3 regions of the Qipengyuania sp. SM2512 genome follow, and region 2 is predicted to be linked to each of the others. Evidence: predicted binding sites of a transcription regulator. Region 2 holds the regulator's gene; each other region holds the start of a gene.
What was found. Region 2 encodes LexA, which represses DNA repair genes until DNA is damaged. Its sites were predicted from a motif close to GTTCCNCNCTTGTTCT; they were not measured.
Positions count from the first base shown of each region.

Region 1: a site for LexA is predicted at 1,130-1,145, ahead of recA (recombinase RecA). Genes of this name have one in related genera too.
Region 3: a site for LexA is predicted at 1,114-1,129, ahead of ACQ5J0_RS07945 (S24 family peptidase). Genes of this name have one in related genera too.

Region 1 covers NZ_CM143134.1:2,197,406-2,199,672, reverse strand. The annotation lists gene recA (recombinase RecA) at 1-1,054, opposite strand, end outside; gene ACQ5J0_RS11050 (response regulator) at 1,170-2,267, opposite strand, start outside.
Region 2 covers NZ_CM143134.1:2,626,223-2,628,489, reverse strand. The annotation lists gene ACQ5J0_RS13100 (molybdopterin molybdotransferase MoeA) at 1-949, shown strand, start outside; gene lexA (transcriptional repressor LexA) at 1,026-1,715, shown strand; gene ACQ5J0_RS13090 (TonB-dependent siderophore receptor) at 2,249-2,267, shown strand, end outside.
Region 3 covers NZ_CM143134.1:1,584,724-1,586,990, forward strand. The annotation lists gene ACQ5J0_RS07940 (UvrD-helicase domain-containing protein) at 1-306, shown strand, start outside; gene ACQ5J0_RS07945 (S24 family peptidase) at 412-1,047, opposite strand; gene ACQ5J0_RS07950 (DUF6961 family protein) at 1,354-1,476, opposite strand; gene ACQ5J0_RS07955 (hypothetical protein) at 1,559-1,690, opposite strand; gene ACQ5J0_RS07960 (thermonuclease family protein) at 1,684-2,267, opposite strand, start outside.

The DNA of each region.
Region 1 (2,267 bases), 430 kb from region 2:
CCGCGTCAGGACCGGTCATCATCTTCTCGGCGACTTCGTCGGTGCGGCCGCGAATGGCGGCTTCCAACCGGTCGCAAACTTCGGAATTTTCCTTCAGATAGGTCTTGGCGTTCTCGCGGCCCTGGCCGATCCTTATGCTGTCGTAGCTGAACCAGGAACCCGACTTCTCGACGATCCCGGCCTTGACGCCGAGATCGAGAATCTCGCCGATCTTGGAGATGCCCTCGCCATACATGATGTCGAATTCGACCTGCTTGAACGGCGGTGCGACCTTGTTCTTGACCACTTTCACGCGGGTCGAATTGCCGACGATATCGTCGCGGTCCTTGATCTGTCCGGTGCGGCGGATGTCGAGCCGGACCGAAGCGTAGAACTTGAGCGCGTTGCCGCCGGTGGTGGTCTCGGGATTGCCGTACATCACGCCGATCTTCATGCGCAGCTGGTTGATGAAGATCACCATGCATTTCGAGCGGCTGATCGAGCCGGTCAGCTTGCGCAGCGACTGGCTCATCAGACGGGCCTGGAGCCCGACATGGCTGTCGCCCATCTCGCCCTCGATCTCGGCGCGCGGCACCAGGGCGGCGACCGAATCAATCACCAGCACGTCGATCGCGTTCGAGCGGACCAGCGTATCGACGATTTCGAGCGCCTGCTCGCCAGTGTCGGGCTGCGACACGATCAGCTCGTCGATATCGACGCCCAGCTTGCGGGCATAGACCGGATCGAGCGCATGCTCGGCATCGACGAAGGCAGCGGTGCCCCCGCCCTTCTGCGCTTCGGCGATGACATGCAGCGCGAGCGTGGTCTTGCCCGAGCTTTCGGGGCCGTAGACTTCGATCACGCGCCCCTTGGGCAGGCCGCCCACGCCGAGCGCGATATCGAGCCCGAGCGATCCGGTCGAGATCGACTCGATGTTCATCGCTTCCTTCTGGCCCAGCTTCATCGCCGAGCCCTTGCCGAATGCGCGATCGATCTGCGCGAGTGCGGCATCGAGTGCCTTTTGACGGTCCACGTCGACTTCCTTGTCTTTTACGAGCTTCAGACTTGCCGCCATGACATTCCCTCCTGCGCTTGACCAGAGCCGCTGCCGACTCATCAACGGGAGAGTATGTACCGCGTTTGTTCCACCGGAACAAGAGTGGAACGAGAAAATTTCTCGGAAGCGCCGTTCAGCGCCTGGTCTTGCCCTGCCCGCTCAGCACTTCGGCGACTTTCTCGCTGATCTGCTGGACGCTGAAGGGCTTGGGAATGAAGTGCATGTTCTCGATGTCGATTTCGTTGCGCAGTTGTTCCTCGGCATAGCCCGACATGAACAGGATCGGGATCGTCGGCTTCACCCGGCGGACCGCGCGCGCCATCGCCGGCCCATCCATCGCGGGCATCACCACATCCGAAACGATGAGGTCGAACTCGATCCCGCTATTGGCCACCGCCGCCAGCCCGGCCTCGCCATCTGCGGCGGGGGTGACCGAATAGCCGGCGCGCGTCAGCGCCCGCTCGGCCACCGCGCGGACCATGTCTTCGTCTTCCACCAGCAGCAGATTGCCGCCCTCCGACCAGTCGCTCGCCTTGGCATCCTCGACTTCCTCGCGTCGCCGAGGGGCCGGCATTTCGCCCTTGTGAACGGGGAGGTAGACGGTGAAGCGCGCGCCCGCGGGTGTGCCGTCGGGTCCCGGCACGTTGTCGGCAAAGATGAACCCGTTGGACTGCTTGACGATGCCATAGACCGTCGAGAGCCCCAGTCCGGTGCCCTTGCCCTGCTCCTTGGTGGTGAAGAACGGCTCGAAGATCTTGTTGATGACGTTTTCGGGGATGCCGCCGCCGGTGTCCTGAACGATGAGCACGGTGTAGTCGTTGGCGGGCATGATATCGATGCCCATCTTGCGCGCGTCGCGCGCCGAGACGTGCCGGGTGGCGAGCGTCAGCCGGCCCTTGAGATCGGGCTGCCCCTTGCGCTCGGCATAGGCCTGCATCGCATCGCGCGCGTTGACCGCGAGATTGATGATCACCTGCTCGAGCTGCTGCGGATCGGCGCGGACCGGGCCGAGCTCGCGATCGTGACGCACCGAGAACTCGACCCTGCCGCCCATCAGCCGCTTGAGCAGCTGGCTGACCTCGCTGACCACGTCGGGCATCTGCAGCACCACCGGCCGCAGCGTCTGCTGGCGGCTGAAGGCGAGCAGCTGACGGGTGAGCGAGGCGGCGCGGTTGGAATTGGCCTTGATCTGCTGGATGTCGTCGTAATCGCTGTCGCCGGGAGTATGGCG
Region 2 (2,267 bases):
GCGCCAAGGCGAAGCGGCACGCATTTCGACCGGAGCGATCATGCCCCAGGGCGCCGACACGATCCTCGTCCAGGAAGATGCCGAACGCGCCGGCGACACGCTGCGCCTCGCCGGCGACGGCCCGTCCCGGCAAGGCGCGCATATTCGCCGCGCGGGGCATGATTTCGAGCCCGAGACCCTGCTCGCGCCGGCCGGTGCCCCGATCGACGCGCGGCTGATCGCGCTTGCCGCGATGGCGGGGCACGGCAGGCTCCCCGTCCACCGACGGCTGCGGGTGGCGATCCTCAGCACCGGCGACGAACTGGTGCCGCCGGGTGCACCCTTGCCCAGCCCGGCGCATATCCCGGCGAGCAATGGCGCGATGCTCGCGGCGCTGCTCGCGCACTGGCCGATCGATGCGACGCTGCCGCCGATCGTCCCCGACCGGCTCGAAGCGGTGGCCGAGGCTCTGGCCGCGCAGAGCGATGCCGATCTCATCGTCACCACTGGCGGCGCATCGGTGGGCGATCACGACCTGATCCAGCCGGCTCTGGCGCAGCTCGGCGGAAGCGTGGATTTCTGGCGGATCGCGATGCGTCCCGGAAAGCCGGTCATGGTGGCGCGTCTTGGCAAGGCCATCCTCGTCGGCCTGCCCGGCAATCCGGTTTCGGCCTTCGTCACCGCACAGATGCTGGTGCTGCCGTTGCTGCGCGCCATGCTCGGCGCGAACGAAGCGCTGCCTCGAACGAGCGAGCTGCCCGCCTGCGCGCCCTTCCCCGCCATTGGTGGCCGGCAGGATTTCGTCCGTTCGCGCATCATCGACGGCGCGATCCACCCGCTGGGCAATCAGGACAGCGGAGCGCTGCACGCGCTGTGGCAGGCCGACGCGCTCGCGATCCGTCCGGCGCATGCGCCCGAAGCGGCAATCGGCTCGCCGATTTCATGCATGATGCTTTCGCGACAGGCTTGACGACGCCGGGTTTGTTTCGTACTTGTTCCGTGTTCGTTCGCCCGTTCCGCCGGGCCTCTGGCACAAGGACTCTGCGATGCTGACCCGCAAACAACACGAGCTGATCCGCTTCATCCAGCTGCGGCTGGAGGAAAACGGCATCTCGCCTTCCTTCGAGGAAATGAAGGAGGCGCTCGATCTCAAGTCGAAGTCCGGCGTCCATCGGCTGATCAGCGCGCTCGAGGAGCGCGGCTTCATCCGCCGCCTGCCCAACCGCGCGCGGGCGCTGGAGGTCATCCGCACGCCCGAGGATGCCGTCCCGGCCGCGCGCAGCCAGAAGCCGGCGAACGACACGGTCATGCCGCCGCTGGGCGCCAAGACGGTGACTCGCGAACCTGCCAACGACGTGATCGAGCTCCCGCTCCACGGCCGGATCGCCGCAGGCGCGCCGATCGAGGCGATTGAAGGGCAGTCGAGCCTACCGGTTCCCGCTGCGCTGCTCGGTCCCGGCGATCACTATGCGCTCGAGGTCTCGGGCGATTCCATGATCGAGGCTGGGATCTTCGACGGCGACTTCGCGCTCATCCGCCGCACCGATACCGCGCGCGATGGGGAGATCGTGGTCGCTTTGGTCGACAACGAGGAAGCGACGCTCAAATATCTGCGCCGCGCGGATGGACGGATCACGCTCGACCCGGCCAATTCCGCCTACGAGCCGCAGGTCTACCGCGCCGATCAGGTGCAGGTCCAGGGCAAGCTTGCAGGGCTATTGCGCCGCTACCACTGACCGGCCCACTCGGGCCGGTGTTGCAACTTGGCGGGGCTCGCCGGGATAAAGCGGTAGAGCACACCGTCGTGGCCGTCCCGGTCTGATAGCCGATCCCAGCCGAACAGCTGCGGATCGTGCCCGCGAGACTGAGAAACTCTCGCTTGTGCTCCAGCCTCCGGGCATGGAGCACGATATTGATCGTGCCGCCGGGTAAGGCCTCACCGTCTCGCGTTCCAAACGGATCACGGATTTTTGGGATATCAGCGCCGACCCTTACAATGAGGTAAAGGCCAGCACCGCCCTCCAGCTCAGCGGAGACGAGGTGATGGTGGACACGGGGGTGCTCGAACTCACCGGCCACGATGAAAGCAGGATCTTCTACGCGCTCAAGGAAGCCCGATCCGGCTAGCGAGCGAGCGAACGGTTCGGCGAGCGTCACGTTGTGGTATATTATATCATTGACGCGGTCCCCTTCCATCTGCACAGGCGGCGGATCGCCATGAGATGATGTCTCTTTGGCACCGATCCTCACTCGAAAGCCCGCCTGTCCGATGACCACCCGTCTGCTCG
Region 3 (2,267 bases), 1.0 Mb from region 2:
CAGGGCGTGAAGGGCTTGGAATTTCCACGGGTGATGGTCGTCATAAGCGATGAGGAGGCTCGCGGTTTCTTATTTAACTATGACAAACTGTTTGGCACCAAGGGGAAGAGCAAGACCGATTTCGAAAATGAGGCGGCAGGCAAAGAGACGACAATCGATCGTACACGTCGACTTTTTTATGTGACATGCAGCCGCGCCGAGCGGAGCTTGGCAGTCGTCTATTACGCGGAAAATCCCACAGCATTGCGTGACGCAATGCTGCAGCAGGGGTGGTTCGCAGGAGATGAAGTCGAGATAGTCGCCTGAGGCAGCGTGTCACTACGGAGCCGTTGTGACCCCCAATAAACAGCCGCTTCCTGCATTTAGGAACTAAAACCTGCCTGTCAGCAAGCGGGCCAGCTCCGGTCAATACTATAGTGCTCTTCCAAACCAGATCACTCGCCCGACCACGTGTACCTCTGACCGGTCCATGTCGCTCCAGGTCGGGTATGCAGGATTGTCGCTGGCGATTGTAATCTGCTTGCCTCCTGGTTTGATGGCGACCCGCTTCACCACAAGTGCATCGTCGGCACGCAGGACGTAAATTCCGTCACGAAGCCGCGATGCGTGATCGGACGCATCCACGAGCACTTCATCGCCGTCGCTGAGCGTAGGCTCCATCGAGTCGCCCATCACGCGCACAATCGATAGGCTGGCGCTCTTTGCCGACGTCAGACTTCGTAGCCACCGCTCATCGAACCCGAAGCGGGTTTGTGCAGTCTCGCTCGCCGCCACGGCACCAAAGCCCGCGGACGCCTCGACATCGAGCACGGGGATTTCCACCAGGCCGTCCCAAACCACGTTAGCCGGGCCACCGAAAACCTGTTCATCGACGCCGAAGAAGCTCGCCAGCGTTTTGCGGTCTTCATCGTCGAGCTTGCGGGGTGAGCCTCGCTTGATGAACTGTTGGATGTAGCTGGCATTGCGCCCCAGCAGCCTCGAGATCGAAGCATAGCCATATTTGTGCTTCTGGATCAGCCGGTCGAGCTCTTCCCTGACATTCTCCATGGTCAGTCCTCTATGTTTCTCGTCGGGTATAGGATTCTTCCTAGACTCGCGAAATCCTTCCTAGTAGGAACATAACAGGAACACAAGCAGGATGCGAGTCGAGGTTAGTAGCGATGACGTTGTTGGACCGGATCGAGATACATCTCATCAAGCACCGCATTTCCGCGACACGCTTTGGCCGCCGCGCAGTCGGTGACCCAAGGTTCGTACTCGACCTGAGAATGGGGAGGCGCCCCAGACGACGGACGCTTGAACGGTTGAATGCCTATCTCGATAGGATCGAACGTGGCAGTGAAGGCAAGGGTCTTACGAGGACCGGTCGTCTTCCTGCCGGTCCGCGAGCCTGTCAAAGCGGCGAGCAACCTCCTGCCACAGCCGAGCCCCGTCCTTTTCACCGGATCGAGCAAGGGCGTCTATTTTCCCGGCAATGAAAGAGGGTCCGCGATCACCTTGTGCCTTCTCGACTTAAAGCGCGATGCCCCACAATTTCTGTTCTCCTGTGAGCGTCACATCAGCCGACATAAGCGCCCGTGATCGCCAACAGCATCGCGGCCCCGATCAGCCACGCTTCGAGATGGAGTTTCCAGGCGTTCGCTTCGTCGTCCGCGCGCTCTTCGTCGGTCTGCCAATCGCGCATCAGCACCACGACTCCCGCCCGCCGGTCCAAGTGCGGGCCAGGTTTTCCGATACAAGTTGATCGCCTAACGACCGGCCGCTTCGCACGATGACGCGAAGCTTGCGTCCGTACTGGTCCTCGTCGCGATTTCCGATCGGGCGCAGTTCGAACTCACCTTCATTGAGCAGCACCGCAAGCCGATCGCGCGCACGAATTCCTCTCTCGTACTCGGCATCGCATTTTGGTGAGGTGATCTCCGGCGTGTCGATATCGGCGATGCGGATCTTCGCACCCTCGAGCCAGATCGTGTCGCCATCAACCACGCACGTCTGGCGGATTGTCCCACACACGGCAAAGCTATGCGTCGCCCTTGCTTGCGCGCTCGCCGTACTTGCTGGCCAGTTGATTCCGACGAGCCCGCCGATAGCTCCCGCCAGCAGACCACCGCCAATAAGCATCGCGAGCGATCGGCGCTTTGCCCGTTTCTGCCGATGTAACTCCTGGCGGAAGTCGAAGATCACCGCCCCCGGTTTGCCGACACGCTGCTTCTCTGATCTGCGCTGGAACGTCATGCAAATGCCAGCCAAGTCGTTGTGAGGATCGC